DNA from 2 places in the Streptomyces sp. NPDC001599 genome. Region 1 is predicted to be linked to the other one. Evidence: riboswitches for the same ligand, from Rfam matches in the RefSeq annotation. Region 1 holds a riboswitch; the other holds the start of a gene.
What was found. Region 1 has a riboswitch for cyclic di-AMP ahead of ACFYZ3_RS37545 (transglycosylase SLT domain-containing protein). Riboswitches for the same ligand answer to the same signal wherever they lie in the genome.
Positions count from the first base shown of each region.

Region 2: another riboswitch for cyclic di-AMP. It lies ahead of ACFYZ3_RS23355 (C40 family peptidase); the one in region 1 lies ahead of ACFYZ3_RS37545 (transglycosylase SLT domain-containing protein).

Region 1 is NZ_JBIAVA010000028.1:12,565-22,294, forward strand. Features, by position in the region: gene fahA (fumarylacetoacetase) at 1-80, opposite strand, end outside; gene ACFYZ3_RS37540 (HAD family hydrolase) at 446-1,255, shown strand; gene ACFYZ3_RS37545 (transglycosylase SLT domain-containing protein) at 1,308-1,802, opposite strand; cyclic di-AMP (ydaO/yuaA leader) riboswitch at 1,807-1,979, opposite strand; gene ACFYZ3_RS37550 (polyprenyl synthetase family protein) at 2,714-3,724, shown strand; gene ACFYZ3_RS37555 (outer membrane lipoprotein carrier protein LolA) at 3,984-5,222, shown strand; gene ACFYZ3_RS37560 (ABC transporter ATP-binding protein) at 5,276-6,283, shown strand; gene ACFYZ3_RS37565 (ABC transporter permease) at 6,270-7,172, shown strand; partial or broken gene ACFYZ3_RS37570 (flavodoxin) at 7,286-7,411, shown strand; gene ACFYZ3_RS37575 (tetratricopeptide repeat protein) at 7,626-9,011, shown strand; gene ACFYZ3_RS37580 (M28 family metallopeptidase) at 9,051-9,730, opposite strand, start outside.
Region 2 is NZ_JBIAVA010000009.1:135,235-143,286, reverse strand. Features, by position in the region: gene ACFYZ3_RS23365 (ATP-dependent Clp protease proteolytic subunit) at 1-448, shown strand, start outside; gene ACFYZ3_RS23360 (hypothetical protein) at 456-761, shown strand; cyclic di-AMP (ydaO/yuaA leader) riboswitch at 1,174-1,315, shown strand; gene ACFYZ3_RS23355 (C40 family peptidase) at 1,319-1,792, shown strand; gene ACFYZ3_RS23350 (ATP-binding protein) at 1,763-2,275, opposite strand; gene ACFYZ3_RS23345 (helix-turn-helix transcriptional regulator) at 2,491-3,351, shown strand; gene ACFYZ3_RS23340 (DUF397 domain-containing protein) at 3,373-3,603, shown strand; gene ACFYZ3_RS23335 (8-amino-7-oxononanoate synthase) at 3,646-4,773, opposite strand; gene bioB (biotin synthase BioB) at 4,924-6,153, shown strand; gene ACFYZ3_RS23325 (adenosylmethionine--8-amino-7-oxononanoate transaminase) at 6,146-7,432, shown strand; gene bioD (dethiobiotin synthase) at 7,434-8,052, shown strand, end outside.

The DNA.
Region 1 (9,730 bases):
GAGCCGGGGATCGAGAACACGCCGTACGGAAGGTTGTGCGGGCCGAAGGGGTCGCCCTCGGGGACGTCGAAGAGGGGCATCGGGTGCTGCCTCGCTTTCGTGCTCGCCATGTGCGCCGTGCGCGCCGTGTGCGCCACGTGATCGGTGTGTGTCGCGTGACACGTGGTCGGGCCACACGTTACGGGTGGCGTGCCGCTCTTGGGCAGTGCGACCGGAGGCGGCGGCGCCCGGGACGCAATCTTGGCGCCGGCGGGTGGACGGCGCGCCATGTCGCTGCCAACCGGGACACAGGCCCTGAACCGGCTTTAGCCGATGATGTGTCAGGATCCGGACATCATCGGGCGTCCTCGTGCAACCCCGTGCGGGTTCGAGCGCACTCGCTACGCCCTCGTTCGGAAGCGGTCACGGGTGAGTCGGACGGGTGCGGTGTCCGTATTCTCTGATCATGGACCGCACCGCATATTCACTCGTCGCCACCGACCTGGACGGCACGCTGCTCCGAGGCGACGACACCGTCTCCGACCGGTCGCTGGCCGCGCTGGCGCGGATCGCCGGGGCCGGTGCGCGGCACCTGGTGGTGACGGGGCGGCCGGCACCCCGGGTGCGCTCCCTGCTCGACCGGCTCGGCTGCACGGGGCTCGCGGTGTGCGGACAGGGCGCGCAGGTGTACGACGCCGGCGCGCACCGGATGCTGTGGTCGGTCACCCTGGACCGGGAGCTGGCCGAGACGGCGCTCGGCAAGATCGAGGCCGAGGTGGGCCAGGTGCACGCCGCCGTGGACCAGGACGGCGTCGACGGGCTGACGCTCATCGAGCCGGGCTACCTGATGCCCCACCCGACGCTGCCCGCGGTGCGCGTCGAGCGGCGTGCGCAGCTGTGGTCCACGCCGATCAGCAAGGTGCTGCTGCGCCACCCCGAGCTGACCGACGACGAACTGGCGGCGACGGCTCGCGCGGTGGTCGGTTCCCTCGCGACGGTCACCATGTCGGGGCCCGGCACGGTGGAGCTCCAGCCCTGCGGCATCACCAAGGCCACCGGCCTGGCGCTGGCCGCCGAGCACCTTGGCATGGAGCGGCGGCGGACGATCGCTTTCGGGGACATGCCCAACGACATCCCCATGTTCCAGTGGGCGGCCCACGGTGTCGCCATGGCCGACGCCCACCCCGAACTCAAGGCGGTGGCCGACGAGGTCACGACGACGAACGAGGACGACGGCGTGGCCGTCGTCCTCGAGCGGATCTTCGGTACCTCTTGATGCACTGCCTCGTGATGCACTGCCGCTCGGTGCGCTGCCGCGGCGGTGCTGCTCAGTACGCGCTGAAGACGTTGTCCATCGAGCCGTAGCGGTCGGCCGCGTAGTTGCAGGCGGCGGTGATGTTGGCGACCGGGTCGTACGGGTCCCAGGAGGTGCCCTCGACGTGGTACGCCTGGAAGGTCGGGTCGATCACCTGGAGCAGGCCCTTGGACGGGGTGCCGTTGATCGCGTTGATGTCCCAGTTGTTGATGGCGAGCGGGTTGCCGGAGGACTCACGCATGATGTTGCGGTGAATGCCCTCGTAGGTCCCGGGGATGCCGTGCTGGGCCATGATGTCGAGCGACTCGCGGATCCAGCCGTCGAGGTTGTCCGGGTAGGTCGTCGTGGCCGCCGTGGTGGCGGTCGTGGCGGCGGCCGGGGTGGCCGCGGAAGCGGTGGTGGCGCCGATGAGCGGCAGCGCGAGCACCGCGGCACCGGTGCCGGCCACGGCGAGCTTGCGGGCGAGGCGGCTGGTGCGGGCGTGACGGTTCAGACCGTTGGCAGACATGCGGTGTCCCTCTCCTTACGCCTACGAGGTGAGCTGTCGGGTTCGGGCGGGGAGGTGCCCGGCCGTGCCCTGACGGGTACGGCTTCACCCCGAGCCGCTCCGGTGGTGACCGGTGCGGCGACTTACCTGGGTCCCCCGCTCCTGCCTGCGAGTTTGTTGGATGGATGACTGTGCGACGGGCGGTGGCAGGATTCGGCGTCCACCCGACAGGCCGGGAACGTATGCGAGAGCACATGTCCGGAACAAGTGCAGGAATCACCCAACGTGCCTGTTGACCTTGGTCTGGGGCCTTTATGGCTCTTGATCATTTGCTGTCGCCAATCCCCAACTGGCTTGCGGGGCAAAGGGAGGGCACAGGTTCCGACGGGGTTGCCTCTCGGGTGTCGGGAGTGAGCCAACTCACTGGCTTCAACAAGCACGGCAAATGGGGCATTAACCCCAACTAGGAGCCAACCGACCGCAGGTGGGGACGGCTTCGGGTGTCGAGCCGGGAGGGGCGGGAAACGGGGAGAGGGAAGCGACGGGAAACGGGGAGGGGGAAGCGGCGGGAAAGGGAGTGGGGAGAGAGGGGGCAGGGAGCGAGGAAGCGGGGGGACGGGGGAGGGGGCAGGTGTGTCGATCGGGTGACGTTCTCGAAGTGCGGGCCGTTGGGAGGAGTGGTGGGATCTTCGGTGGCGGCTTCGGCCCGTTCGCCCTCCGGCTCCGGCTCGTCCCCTCTGGCGATATCAACCAAAATCTGCTCATATCACCTGATCAAAAACATACCGTTCATGATCCGATACCGCCCAGCCTGTAACGGTGGGCGCTAGCGGTGATCGAAACGTGACCGGATACGCTGACTTGAGTGGTGGCAGCGACCTATCGACAAACCAGGTAATCGCCAGTAGACACCAGCAGACAGGAGACCCCTCGTGACCGTCGTCGGGCCGTTCGGGCTGAGCGTGCGGGACCAGGCTCTGGAAGCCGATGTCCAGGCCGGATTGGTTGCTGTCGAGGAAGGGTTGCTTGAGGCAACCAAAAGCGAGGTGCCGTTCATCACGGAGGCCGCCCAGCACCTGGTGCGGGCCGGCGGGAAACGGTTCCGGCCGCTGCTGGTGATGCTCTCGGCCCAGTTCGGAGACCCCTACGCCCCCGGGATCGTGCCCTCGGCCGTGGTCGTGGAGCTGACCCACCTCGCCACGCTGTACCACGACGACGTGATGGACGAGGCCGCCGTGCGGCGCGGCGTGCCCAGTGCGAACACCCGCTGGGACAACTCCGTCGCGGTCCTCACCGGCGACTTCCTGTTCGCCCGCGCCTCCCAGATCCTCGCCGACCTCGGCCCCGAGGCGGTCCGCGTCCAGGCCCTCGCCTTCGAGCGGCTGGTCACCGGTCAGATCCTGGAGACGGCCGGCCCGCAGGACGGCCGCGATCCGGTCGACCACTACCTGGACGTGCTGGGTGGCAAGACGGGCTCCCTGGTGGCGGTCTCCTGCCGGTTCGGCGCGATGATGTCCGGCGCCGACGAGACGGTGGTGGACGTCCTCACCCAGTACGGCGAGCGGCTCGGCGTCGCCTTCCAGCTCGCGGACGACGTCCTGGACATCGCCTCCGACTCCGACGAGTCCGGCAAGACGCCCGGCACGGACCTGCGCGAGGGTATCCCCACCCTGCCCGTACTGCGGCTGCGCGAGCGGGCGGCCCGGCTGGGACTCGCCGAGGACATCGCGCTGTGCGAGCTGCTCGACTCCGACCTGAGCGACGACGCGCGGCACGCCGAGGCGCTGCGGCTGCTGCGCGCCCACCCCGCGCTGGAGCAGGCCCGCCGGGACACCGTCCGGTACGCCGAGGAGGCCCGGGCGGCGCTGGCCCCGCTGCGGGAGTGCGACGCGAAGGCCGCGCTGGTGGAGCTGTGCGACGCGGTGGTCCACCGGGCCGGCTGACCGCACCCGGCGGTCCTTCGCCGCCCCCGCGGTCCGTCCCGGGCCCCTACGGGCCGGGGGAGTCGGCACCCCTGCGTGTCATCCCGCAGGAGTAGGCGGAGTTGAGCCCGCGGTCTGACGCTTGTGCTCCGGCGATTTGGTCAGATGGACACCACGGAAAAACACCAATCCTCACCGATTCGGGTGAGAATGGCGGCTCACGGGTGAACGAGTGCGAGGTCGCGAGACAGCCGCCGCCGACGACGGAGGTAGGGCACACATGGCACCGATCGATTCCGACGACAACACGACCGCCGGGGAGGGCGAGGAGCTGCGGGCCGGACGGCGCAAGGCCGCGCGGTACGTCGTCCCGGTCGCGGTGATGGGAGTGGCGGCCGCGACGATCGGGCTCGTCCCCGCGCTCGCCGACTCCGGGGACCCCGATCTGCCGAAGGTCACGGCGGAGCAGCTCATAGAGAAGATCGCCAAGTCGGACGTCCAGCAGCTGTCCGGCACGGTGCGCATCAACACCGACCTGGGCCTGCCGGACCTCGGTGGGCTGGAGAGCGGCCTGATGTCCGGAATGTCCGGAGGTCCGGGCTCCGGCGGCGACGACGAGGGCTCCGCCGCCGACCCCTCGGCCAAGCTCACCGAGCTGGTGTCCGGCAGCCACACACTGCGCGTCGCGGCCGACGGCCCCGACCGGCAGAAGCTGTCCCTGCTGGAGAACGCCGCCGAGTACAGCCTGATCCACAACGGCAAGGACGTCTGGGGCTACGACAGCCAGTCCAACGAGGTCTACCACTCCACCGCCCCCGACGGCGCCGAGCGGCTGGAGAAGGACGTGCCGGGCCAGGACGTGCCGGCCACGCCGAAGGACTTCGCCGAGCAGGCGCTCAAGTCGGTCGACGACACCACGTCCGTGACCGTCGGCGGCACCGCGCAGGTGGCCGGCCGGGACGCCTACCGCCTGGTCGTCGAGCCCAAGCAGGACGGGTCCACGGTCGGTGCGATCACCGTGGCGGTGGATGCCGAGTCCGGCACGCCGCTGAAGTTCACCCTGACCCCGGCGAGCGGCGGCGCCGCCGTCGTGGACGTGGGCTTCACCAAGGTCAGCTTCGCCAAGCCGGACGCGTCCACGTTCGACTTCACGCCGCCCGAGGGGGCCAAGGTCACCGAGGCCGACGAGGCCGGTGAGCGGGCCAAGGCCCCGGAGCACGGGCGCGAGGCCGAGGGCGAGCTCGCCAAGGGGATGGACGGCCTCGAGGTCATCGGCGAGGGCTGGAACTCGATCGCCACCTTCGACACCGGCGCCCAGGGCGGCCTGCCCATGGCCTCCGCGGGCGGCGACCTCGGCGGCTTCCTCGGCTCCTTCGGCGACCAGGTCAAGGGTGACTTCGGCTCGGGCACGGTCTTCAAGACCCGCCTGGTCAACGCCCTGATCACGGACGACGGCAAGGTCTACGCCGGTGCGGTCACCAAGGACGCGCTGGTGAAGGCGGCCGACGCGGCGAAGTAGGACCCGCGCAGCATTCCCACCCGTACGGCGAAGAGGACGAGAAGAGGGAGCCGATGGCCGAAGCGTCCGCCACGGAGCCGGAGCGCCCGGGCCGGGATCCGGACCGGGATCCGGACCGGGAGAGCGCGGATGACGCCGTCATCGCCACCCGCGCGCTCACCAAGCGCTACCGCGGCGGACAACTCGCCGTCGACGGTCTGGACCTGACCGTCCCGGCGGGCAGTGTCTTCGGCTTCCTCGGGCCCAACGGCTCCGGCAAGACCACCACCATCCGGATGCTGATGGGGCTGATCGAGCCCACCTCGGGCAGCGCCCGGGTCCTCGGCCGGCCCATGCCGCGCGCGGCCCGCGCCGTACTGCCCCGGGTCGGCGCCCTCATCGAGGGCCCGGCCCTGTACGGCTTCCTCTCCGGTCGGGACAACCTGCTGCGCTACGACGCCGCCGACCCGACCGCCGACCCGCGCACCCGGCGCGAGCGCGTCGCGGCGGCGCTGGACCGGGTGGGCCTCGCGGCCGCCGGCGGCAAGAAGGCGAAGGCGTACTCGCTCGGTATGAAGCAGCGGCTGGGTCTCGCCGCTGCGCTGCTCCAGCCGCGCCGGCTGCTCGTCCTGGACGAGCCGACCAACGGACTCGACCCGCAGGGCATGCGCGAGATCCGCACCCTCGTGCGCGAGCTGGCCTCCGACGGCACCACCGTCTTCCTCTCCTCCCACCTGCTGGACGAGATCGAGCAGGTGTGCACCCACGCCGCCGTGATGGCACAGGGACGGCTGATCACCCAGGGCGCGGTGGCCGACCTGGCGGCCGGGGCACGCGGCCGGCTGGTGGTGACCACGCCGGACGCGGGCGACGCCGCCCGGGTGCTGAAGGAGCAGGGAGCCGCGGACGTGGTCGTCGACGGGGACCGGGTGACGGCGGAGCCACCGGAGCGCGACCTCGCCGAGGTGAACGCGGCGCTGGTCGTGGCCCGCGTCCGGGTCCGGGGTTTCGTTGTGGAACGGGCCTCGCTGGAGGACGCGTTCGTGGCGCTGACCGGGGAGGGCTTCGATGTCGCGGGCTGATGTGCTGGGCGAGCCGGTGGGGCGGTCCGCGCGGACCCCGAGTCCGCTGTGGTCCCTCGGGCTGTTCCGCAGTGAGCTGCTGACCACCTTCCGGCGCTGGCGGACCCTCGCCCTGCTGGCCGTCCTCGCCGCCGTGCCGATCCTGGTGGGCATCGCCGTGAAGATCGAGACGAGCGACGGGTCCTCGCCCGGCGGCGGTGGTGGCGGTGGCGGCGCGGGACCGGCGTTCATCTCGCAGGTCAGCAACAACGGGCTCTTCCTGGTCTTCACCGCGCTCGCCGCGACCCTCCCGTTCTTCCTGCCGATGGCCATCGGCGTCGTCGCGGGCGACGCGATCGCGGGCGAGTCGAGCGCGGGCACGCTCCGCTACCTCCTGGTCGCCCCGGCCGGCCGCTCCCGGCTGCTGCTCACCAAGTACGCCACGGTGATCGCCTTCTGCCTCGCGGCCACCCTGGTGGTCGCGGTCTCGGCGCTCGCGGTCGGCGCCCTGCTGTTCCCGGTCGGTGACCTGATCACCATCTCCGGCACCCGGATCACCTACGCCGAGGGGCTGGGCCGGGCGCTGCTGATCGCCCTGGTCGTGGCCGCCTCACTCGTCGGCATCGCGGCTCTCGGCCTGTTCGTCTCCACCCTGACGGGCAGTGGCATCGCGGCCATGGCCACCACGGTCGGACTGCTGATCACCGTCCAGATCCTCGACCAGATCCCCCAGCTCGACGCCCTCCAGCCGTACTTCTTCTCGCACTACTGGCTCTCCTTCGCCGACGTGATGCGCGAACCGGTCTACTGGGACGACCTGGTGAAGAACCTCGGCCTCCAGGCCCTCTACGCCGCGGTCTTCGGCTCGGCGGCCTGGGCCCGGTTCACGACGAAGGACATCACCGCGTAGTCCGGGGCTCGGCCATGGCGCGGTCACGGCCTCCGCCTGCTCGTACGGGAACCGCGCGAACGGCGCCTTCCGCGCGAGGCAGGTCCTGGCGCGGGCCGGCGCCTCCGTGTCCCGCAACCACGGACATCGTGATCGCCTCGCCCCGGTACTGGTACACGCTGTCCACACCGGTCGAGCGCTACCTTGACCACTGCCGGCCGGTCGCGCGCCCCGGCCTCGACTTCAAATCGACCCAGGCGAGGGTGGCGTCGAGCAGCAGGCGTGCGTTGCCATGGCCATGTGGGCACGGCCCATCGCGTGGCGTGACCTCCTGGAACGAGCCTGTGACACCCCGGTGACGTGAGAATCGGGAGCGAGCGGAGAGACTCGAAGCAGGTGCACGACAGGCATGACAGGCTCTGGACGGCAGGGAACGGGAACCGCCGACGGAAGCCGCCGATGAGTGGGGGAACGATGTCTCGACTCGGCCGCGACAAGCAGCGGGAACACGAGCGCGCCGAGGGCTCGCCCGGTTCCGCGACGACGCCGATCGACGTCCATGTGCCGGACGGCGACTCCGGCGCGCGCGGTGCCTCGGTCGACGGCTCACCGGTCGTCGCGGCCCCGGGCGAGGAGATTCAGAACGCCGTCCTGAACCGCCTCCACCGTCTCGCCCTCGCCGCCGGTCGTCCCGTCCTCGCCACGATCCACGACCGGCGCCTCGGCTACTCCGTCCCCCTCCGGGTCGACCCGGACGGCTCGAGCCACCTCGCCGCGGACCCGGTGCCGACGGCATCGGAGGAGGAGACACAGGAGGAAGCTGCCGTGGAGGCCCCCGTCGAGACACCCGTCGAGGCCCCCGTACGGCACGACCGGCCCACGCACGTCCTGCGCTCGGTGGTACCGGCCCGGGACGGCACGCCGACGTTTCCGCTGCCGGCGGTGTCCGGTACGGAGCGGGAGTGGTCCGGCAGCGCCTCCGCGCCGACCTTCACGCTGCGCGCCCTGCCGGAACCGGCCCCGGGGACGCCGCCCGGCACGGTGGCGCCGCCGACGGGTGCGTTCGGGCCGCCGCCGCGCATGGACGGTGCGTCCACGACCGGCGCCGCGCGGGACGCGGCGCCGCGGCCGACGTTCGGCCCCTTCGCCGCACCGGTGCCGGCCCCGGTCCCCGAGCTGATCCCCCAGTCGACCCCCGAGCCGATCCCCCAGTCGATCCCCGAGCCGGAAGTCACGCCCGCGCCCACGCCCGCTGCGCCCATGCCCGCTCCCGCGCCCAAGTCGGTCCCCGACCCGTACTTCGACCCCGACCCCAAGCCCACTCCGGCCCGCGGCTTCGACGCCGTGGCCGAGGCCGTGCTCGGGGACGCGCCGCTCACCGCACCCGGCGACGCCACTGCCCCGGCCCTGCTCGCGGAGCCGACGGCCCGTATCAACGAGGCCGTCAAGGAGGGACGTACGGAGGCCGCGGCACGGCTGGCGGAGCAGACGGTGACGGAGGCCTCGCGCACGCTCGGGCCGGAGCACGCCGAGGTGCTCCGGCTCCGTGAACTCGCCGCGTACATCGCCTACTTGTCCGGCGACCCGGACCGTGCCTTCCAGCTCTCCCTCGACCTGGCCCGGATACACCGGCGCTCGGGCGACGCCGAGGCCGCGTACGGCAACGTCCAGAGCGCCGCGACCGCCTGGCGTGCCGTACGCGACCCCGCACGGGGCCTGGAGCTGGGGAACCACCTGGTCGGCCTGTGGTCCGAACTCGCCGCCGAGGACGGGCCGGCCGCCGAGGACGCCGAGCAACTGGAGTCCGCCCGCACCCGCATGGGCCGCCTCGCCGAACGCGCCCGCGCCCAGGCCGGCTGACGACGTCGACGGGTCGGTGCCCGCGCGGGGCCGCTCGTCCTACCGCGACAGTTCCCAGACCGCGTGGGCGATGGCGTCGCTGTTGCGGTCCAGGGCCGTGTCGTCGATGTTGGCGGTCGTGTCGCAGGACGAGTGGTAGCAGCGGTCGAACGGCTGGCCCACGGTGCCGCCCCACTTGGCCGCCTGCGCGGACGTCTTGCGGTAGTCCGCTCCGCTGAAGAGGCCGCCCACGGGAACGCCCGCGTTCTTGAAGGGCGCGTGGTCGGAGCGTCCGTCGCCCTCGGTCTCGATCTCCGTGGAGATGCCGATACCGGCGAAGTAGTCCTTGAACGTCTTCTCGATCGTGGGATCGTCGTCGTAGACGAAGTAGCCGGGGTTGGGCGAACCGATCATGTCGAAGTTCAGGTAGCCGCTGATCTTCGCGCGTTCCGCGGAGCCGAGGCTGTTGACGTAGTGGCGGGAGCCGACGAGTCCCAGCTCCTCCGCGCCCCACCAGGCGAAGCGCAAGTGCTTCGTCGGCTGGTAGCCGGACCGGGCGACGGCGAGCGCGGTCTCCAGTACGGCCGAGGAGCCGGAGCCGTTGTCGTTGATGCCGGGACCGGAGACGACGCTGTCCAGGTGTGACCCGGCCATGACAACCTGATTCGCGTCGCCACCGGGCCAGTCCGCTATCAGGTTGTACCCGGTGCGGCCCGAGGCGCTGAACTGCTGCACGCGGG
Region 2 (8,052 bases), on a different contig from region 1:
CCGGGACATCGAGCTCTACGTCAACTCGGCCGGCGGCTCCTTCACCGCCATGACCGCGATCTACGACACGATGCGCTACGTCGCCTGCGACGTGGCCACGACCTGCCTCGGGCAGGCCGGTTCGTCCACCGCGGTGCTGCTGGCGGCGGGCACCCCCGGCAAGCGCGCCGTCCTGCCGGGCGCCCGGGTGGTGCTCCACCAGCCGGCGCTCACCGAACCGGTGCAGGGGCAGGCGAGCGACCTGGCCGTCCAGGCCGGGGAACTGGTCCGCATCCGCGCCCGACTGGAGGAGATCCTCGTACGGCACACCGGCCGCACTCCCCAGCAGGTGACCGCGGACATCGAGCGGGACACGGTCCTGGACGCCCGGCAGGCGCTGGAGTACGGGCTGGCGGACCGGATCGTGCCGGGCCGCAGGACCCCGCCCGCCTCGTTCGGCGCGAGGTGATCCGCCCGTGCTGCCACCCGAGTTGCCCCCGCTGCCCGCACTGACCCGCGCCGAGGCCGAGGTCATCGACCGCTATCTGGACGTCGTCGACCTGCTCGGACGCATCAACCCCGGGCGGGACGGCGACACCTACCGCGGGTTGCGGGCCGCCCAGGCGCTGGTCGGCAAGGCGGCGGCGTTGCGTGACGCGCTGACGCTGATGCACCGGCGGGGCGAGACGGAGGTGCACGCCACCCTGGCCCGGGCGCTGCGCGTGCTCGACGGTGAGCGGCGGACGGCGCGGGTCGGTCTCCCGCCGCCTTCCGAGAGTTGAGGAACCCCGCATCGCTTCCGGGCGCTTCACACCGCGAGGCATCGGCCCGGGCCGAAACGGACCAAACGGCGTACCCCCTTTCGGCGTAGGAACACCTCCGATTCGCGACCGGTCGAAGTTGCGGCACCCGTGCGCTCCGTCCCCGCCGCACACCACTGCACCGCTGGTCCCGGGGCCGTCACCGCGCGCGGCGGCGCCTCGAACAGGAGGGCGTCGACCCGAACGGGCGAGTGGCACGTAACAACACAAAGGGCACGTTCCATTGGGAATTCCCCTCGGGGCGGGACAAGATCCGTGACTGACGACAAGCCCCCGCCGCAGCGGCGGGGCGGTCCGGGCGGACGCCGAGTCCTGCCGCCGTCCGGACGACCGGTCGCAAGGGAAGTGGATCGGCAGGAGTGGAGGACCCGAGCACGACGGGTCGCCGGCACGGCCGCCTCCGCGCGAGGCACCGGTACCGGCGATCCTTGGGGTGAAGCCGCACACCGCGGCCGGGCAACTTCGCCAGCCCGAATCCGACAGGTCATCCTTCACAGGCGGCTGACGAAGGGTTGCGCATGTCCGCGCTCAATCGTGTCCCGTCGCTGATGGCCCGTGCCGGTACGGCCTCGGCTCTCACCCTCGCCGCCGTGGGCGGCTCCGTCGTGGTCCCCGGTGTCGCCTCCGAGGCGGCCGCGGCGAGCCATGCGACGAAAGCCCTCAAGATCGCGGCCTCCAAGAAGGGCGCCCCGTACCGCTGGGGTGCCACCGGCCCTCACCGGTTCGACTGTTCCGGCCTGACGCTGTACTCGTTCAAGAAGGCCGGCAAGAAGCTGCCCCGCACCGCGGCCCAGCAGTACAACAGGACCAGCCGTGTCTCCGTGCGGAACCGCAAGGCAGGAGACCTGGTGTTCTTCCACTCCGGCAGCAGCGTCTACCACGTCGGCATCTACGCCGGGAAGGGCAGGATCTGGCACGCGCCGAAGACCGGTGCCGTGGTGCGCCTGGAGAAGATCTGGACCTCAAGCGTCTGGTACGGCCGGGTCAAGTAGCCCGCCCGCGGGGGTGGCGGTGTTCTGTCCCGCCGTCACCCCCGCGGGCGCGACCGGTCCGCCCGGGGGTGTCCAGGGCAGTTCGATGGAGACGGTCTTGCCACCCTCGCGGGTGGGCCTGACTCTCAGCTTGCCGCCGCACTCGGCGGTCAGCCAGCGAATGATCACCATGCCCCGGCCGTTGTCCTGCTGGACGGCGGCGGGCAGACGCTTGGGGAAGCGCGGATGGCTGTCGGTGACGCCGAGGCGCAGCCGCTCGTCGCGGTCGAGGACGAGGTCCACCGTGAAGGTGGGCGACTGCCCGAACGTGTGCTGGACCGCGTTGGTCGCCAGTTCGGAGACGATGAGCCGCACCGTGTCCGACAGGTCGGCGTCGCCCGGCAGTCCCCACTCCGCCAGGGTGCCCACCACGTAGGTCCGCGCGGCGGCCACCGAGGCGGGATCGCTCGGCAGAGTGACGGATGCTTCCAGATGGTCTGCCATGGCGACGCCGTCCCTTTCTCACGGGACCGCGACCCGACACGGAGCGGATGGTTCGAGTACGGTCCCGGACTGGTGCTTCGCCGCCAGACTGCCATCACCGGACCCGTGAAGGGCGGCGATCCACCAAGATATGCATATATCTGTCGCTCGAAGCGGTGAACTCTGCGACGGCAGAGCGTATTTGGGCGACTCATAAGGAGTAAGGGGGATGTCCCATGCAGCACGGTCCCGTGGTGCGCCGCCGGAAGCTGGGCGCGGAACTGCGCGCCCTGCGCACGTCGGCGGGCATCACCAGCGGCGAGGCGGCCCGGCTGGTGGGCTGGCACCAGTCGAAGGTCAGCCGGATCGAGACCGGGACGAGTGGGGCGAAACCGGCCGACGTGCGGTTACTGCTCGACGCCTACGGCGTGGCCGACGAGCAGCTGCGGGGGCTGCTGGTGATGCTGGCGCGCTCCGAGGACGCGGGGGGACGCAACCACTGGTGGCACGCGTACCGCGGGGTGCTGCCACCCACGTACCGCGACTTCATCAGCCTGGAGTCCCAGGCCAGCGCGATGCGCACGCTGGAGACCACGGTGGTGCCCGGCCTGCTCCAGACGCCGGAGTACGCCCGCGCGGTGACGAGCGCCGCCGTGGACGGGATGCCGGCGGAACGGCTGGACACGCTGGTGGAGGTCCGGCTGGCCCGGCAGGACGTGCTGCGGGGCGAGCCGCCCCTGGAGCTGAGCGCGGTCCTGGACGAGGCGGTGCTCCGCCGTGAGGTGGGCGGGCCCGGGGTGATGTCCCGTCAACTGGCCAGGCTGGTCGAGGCGGCGCAGCTCCCCCACGTCCGGCTCCAGGTCCTGCCCTTTGCCGCCGGGGCGCACATCGGTGTCACCGGCCCTTTCGTAATCTTCTCATTTTCGAGCACTTCTGATCTGGACGTGGTTGTTCTCGACCACTTGACGAGTAGCCTGCACCTCGAACGGAAAGAAGACCTAGAGGCCTATACCGAGGCCTTCAACGCCCTTCTGATCCATGCCCTTTCGCCCGAGGACTCGTTGGACTTCATCGCCGCGACCGCGGCAGGCGCGTAAGGAGGCACCATGTCAGGCTCCATGTCCGAACTTCCCCGGAACATCCCTGCCAGCACCGATATGTCCGGTGTCCGGTGGCTGCGCAGCAGCTACAGCACCGGGGCGAACAACTGCGTGGAGACGGCCCGTCCGTCGGCCGGTCCCGTCGCCGGACTGCTCGCCGTGCGCGACTCCAAGAACCCGGCCGGACCCGCCCTGCTCTTCTCCCCCGGGAGCTGGACGGCGTTCACCGCCGGCGTCGGCCGCGGCTGACCTCGCCGGACACCCGACGACGCACGGCCGTGTCCCGCCGACTCATGGCCGCGTTTCGCCGATCACCCGTACAGCGCGCTCGATCTGTTCCCGGGAGAGGTCCCCGCGGGCGGTCAGCCTGAGCCGTGAGATGCCGTCGGGCACCGAAGGAGGGCGGAAGCAGCCCACGGACAGGCCGGCCGCCCGGCAGTCGGCCGCCCACCGCACGGCCTCCTCCGGGGAGGGTGCGCGCACCGAGACGACCGCGGCGTCCGGACGCACCGCGTCCAGACCCGCGGCGGTCAGGCGTTCGTGCAGTTCGGCGGCGACGGCACGGGCCCGCGCCGCCCGCTCCGGCTCGCGGACGACCAGCCTGAGCGCCGCGAGGGCCGCCCCGGCGGCGGCGGGGGCGAGTCCCGTGTCGAAGATGAATGTGCGGGCCGCGTTCACCAGGTGGTCGACGACCCGGGCGGGGCCCAGCACGGCGCCGCCCTGGGCGCCGAGCGACTTGGACAGCGTGACGGTCGCGACGACGTCGTCGCGGCCCGCGAGGCCCGCCGCATGCGGGGCGCCCCGGCCGCCGTCGCCGAGGACGCCCAGACCGTGGGCGTCGTCGACGACCAGTCCGGCCCCGTACGCCCGGCACGCGTCGGCCAGTGCGGCCAGGGGCGCGGCGTCGCCGTCGACCGAGAAGACCGTGTCGGAGACGGCCACGGCGGGTCCGTCGTGCGTCGCCAGTGCCTTGCGCACGGCGTCCGGATCGGCGTGCCCCACCACCTGGGTGGTGCCGCGGGCGAGCCGGCAACCGTCGATCAGCGAGGCGTGGTTGCCCGCGTCGGAGACGACAAGGCTGCCGTGCGGCGCCAGCGCGGTGACCGCGGCGAGGTTGGCCGCGTAGCCGGAGGAGAAGACGAGCGCGGCCTCGAACCCGCAGAACTCTGCCAGTTCCCGCTCGAGTTCGGCGTGCAGCGCGGTCGTGCCGGTCACCAGCCGCGAGCCGGTGGCGCCGCCGCCCCAGGTCCGCGCGGCCGAGGCCGCGCCTTCGACGACCTCCGGGTGCCGGGCGAGACCCAGGTAGTCGTTGCTCGCCAGGTCCAGCAGCGGCGAGGCCGCCGGGCGGGGACGCAGCACCCGTACGAGTCCGGCCTCGCGGCGTACCCGGTCCTGCTCCTCGATCCAGCCGAACGCCATGGGGCGGCCCTCCGGGGTTTTGTAGGCAATGAACAGACATTAGCGGTCCGGTCACCCCCGCGAGGTGTGGCAATACCCACACGTCGATCTGTCAGTGTTGTGCAAAGTCTCCTTGGCCGCGGACGGCCCCTTAGGACAGGATCGGCTCTCATGGATCTGCTGAACACGCTGGTGGACAAGGGGCTTCGGCGCGAGTCGCCGACCCGCGAGGAGGCGCTCGCCGTCCTCGCCACTTCCGACGACGACCTGCTCGACGTGGTGACCGCGGCCGGAAAGGTGCGCCGCCACTGGTTCGGCCGACGGGTGAAACTCAACTATCTCGTCAACCTCAAGTCGGGCCTGTGCCCCGAGGACTGCTCCTACTGCTCGCAGCGGCTGGGCTCCAAGGCGGAGATCCTCAAGTACACCTGGCTCAAGCCCGACCAGGCCTCGGCGGCCGCCGCGGCCGGAGTGTCCGGGGGCGCCAAACGCGTGTGCCTGGTGGCCAGCGGACGCGGTCCGACCGACCGGGACGTGGACCGCGTCTCGGACACCATCAAGGCCATCAAGGACCAGAACGAGTCCGTGGAGGTCTGCGCCTGCCTCGGGCTGCTCTCCGACGGCCAGGCGGAGCGGCTGCGCGAGGCCGGGGCCGACGCCTACAACCACAACCTCAACACCTCCGAGTCGACGTACGGCGACATCACCACCACGCACACGTACGCCGACCGGGTGGACACCGTGAACAAGGCGCACGCGGCCGGGCTGTCCGCCTGCTCGGGGCTCATCGCGGGCATGGGCGAGAGCGACGAGGACCTGGTCGACGTGGTCTTCTCGCTGCGCGAGCTGGACCCGGACTCGGTGCCGGTCAACTTCCTGATCCCGATGGAGGGCACGCCGCTGGCCAAGGAGTGGCACCTCACCCCGCAGCGGTGCCTGCGCATCCTGGCGATGACGCGGTTCGTCTGCCCGGACGTCGAGGTCCGCATCGCCGGCGGGCGCGAGGTCCATCTGCGCACGATGCAGCCGCTCGCGCTGCACCTGGCCAACTCGATCTTCCTCGGCGACTACCTCACCAGCGAGGGCCAGGCGGGCCACGCGGACCTGGAGATGATCGCGGACGCCGGCTTCGAGGTGGAGGGCGCGGGCGAGGTCACCCTTCCGGAGCACCGCGCATCGGTGCGGGGCGGGGGCTGCGGCTCGCACGAGGGTGGCGGCGGCTGCGGCTCGCACGCGGGCGCCGACGGCGACGCGGGCTGCGGCTCGCACGCCGGTGGTGGAGTGTGCGCCCCCGCGCCCGCGCCCGCGTCCGCGACGCCGCGCCCCGCCGAAGGTCCCCGCACGGACCTGGTGGCGGTACGCCGGCGCGGCGCCGGGACGGACCTCGCGCCCAATGCCTGAGCCCGCGCCGAACGTCGCCGAGCTGCTGGATCTGGACCGGCGGCACGTCTGGCACCCGTACGGGCCCATGCCCGGCCGGCAGGACCCGCTGGTCGTGGAGTCGGCGAGCGGGGTCCGGCTGCGGCCGGCCGACGGCTCAGGCGAACTGGTCGACGGGATGTCGTCCTGGTGGTCGGCGATCCACGGCTACAACCACCCGGTGCTGAACGCGGCCGCGCGCGAGCAGTTGGAGCGGATGAGCCACGTGATGTTCGGCGGGCTCACCCACGAGCCCGCCGTACGGCTGGCGAAGCTCCTTGTCGACATGTCTCCCGAGGGCCTGGAGCACGTGTTCCTCGCCGACTCCGGGTCGGTGTCGGTCGAGGTCGCCGTGAAGATGTGCCTGCAGTACTGGCGCTCGCTCGGCCGCCCCGGCAAGCGCCGCCTGCTCACCTGGCGCGGCGGCTACCACGGCGACACCTGGCAGCCCATGTCGGTGTGCGACCCCGAGGGCGGCATGCACGAGCTGTGGTCCGGCGTCCTGCCGCGCCAGGTCTTCGCGGACGCGCCGCCGGCGGAGTACGAGGAGACGTACGCCGACCACCTGCGGTCGCTGATCGAGCGACACGCCGACGAACTGGCGGCGGTGATCGTGGAGCCGGTGGTGCAGGGCGCGGGCGGGATGCGCTTCCACTCCCCCGCGTATCTGCGGGTGCTGCGCGAGGCGTGCGACGCGCACGGCGTGCTGCTGGTGTTCGACGAGATCGCCACCGGATTCGGGCGCACGGGGGCGTTGTTCGCCGCGGAGCACGCGGCGGTGACGCCGGACGTGATGTGCGTGGGCAAGGCGCTGACCGGCGGTTATCTGACGATGGCGGCCACGCTGTGCACCGCGCGGGTGGCGGACGGCATCTCGCGGGGCGAGGTACCGGTGCTGGCCCACGGGCCGACGTTCATGGGCAATCCGCTGGCCGCGGCCGTGGCGTGCGCGTCGATCGGCCTGCTGCTCGGCCAAGACTGGCGCGCGGAGGTCAGGCGCATCGAGGCGGGTCTCACCGAAGGGCTCGCGCCCGCCGCCGAGCTGCCCGGCGTACGGGACGTGCGGGTGCTCGGCGCGATCGGGGTGGTGCAGCTCGACCGTGCCGTCGACATGCGGGCGGCCACGGAGGCGGCCGTGCGCGAGGGCGTGTGGCTGCGCCCGTTCCGCGACCTGGTCTACACCATGCCGCCGTACGTCACGGGCGACGCGGACGTGGCACGCATCGCCCGCGCGGTGTGCGCGGCGGCACGGGAGGGATGACATGGCGGTACTGGTGATCACGGGCACGGGCACGGAGGTCGGCAAGACGGTCGTGACCGCCGCGGTGGCCGCGGCGGCCCTGGCGGGCGGCCGGACGGTGGCCGTGCTCAAGGCGGCGCAGACGGGCGTCGGGCCGGACGAGGCCGGGGACGCCCGGGAAGTGGCCCGCCTGGCCGGGAACGTGACGGTCGCCGAAGTGGCCAGGTTCCCCGAGCCGTTGGCGCCGGGCACGGCCGCGCGCCGGGCCGGACGGGCACCGGTGCGTCCGTGGGAGGTGGCCGATGCCGCGGCCAAACTGGCCACGGAGCACGATCTCGTGCTGGTCGAGGGCGCGGGCGGACTGCTCGTGCGCTTCGACGCGGAGGGCGGGACGCTGGCGGACGTCGCCGGGCTGCTGGGCGCACCGGTGCTGCTGGTGACGTCGGCGGGGCTGGGCACGCTGAACACCACGGAGCTGACGGCACGCGAGCTGCGTTCCCGGGGGCTGGAGCTGCCCGGGCTGGTGATCGGCAGCTGGCCCGGGGCCCCGGACCTCGCCGCCCGCTGCAACCTCGCGGACCTTCCGGACGTGTCCGGCGCTCCCCTCCTCGGCGCGGTCCCGGCCGGCGCGGCGTCCCTCG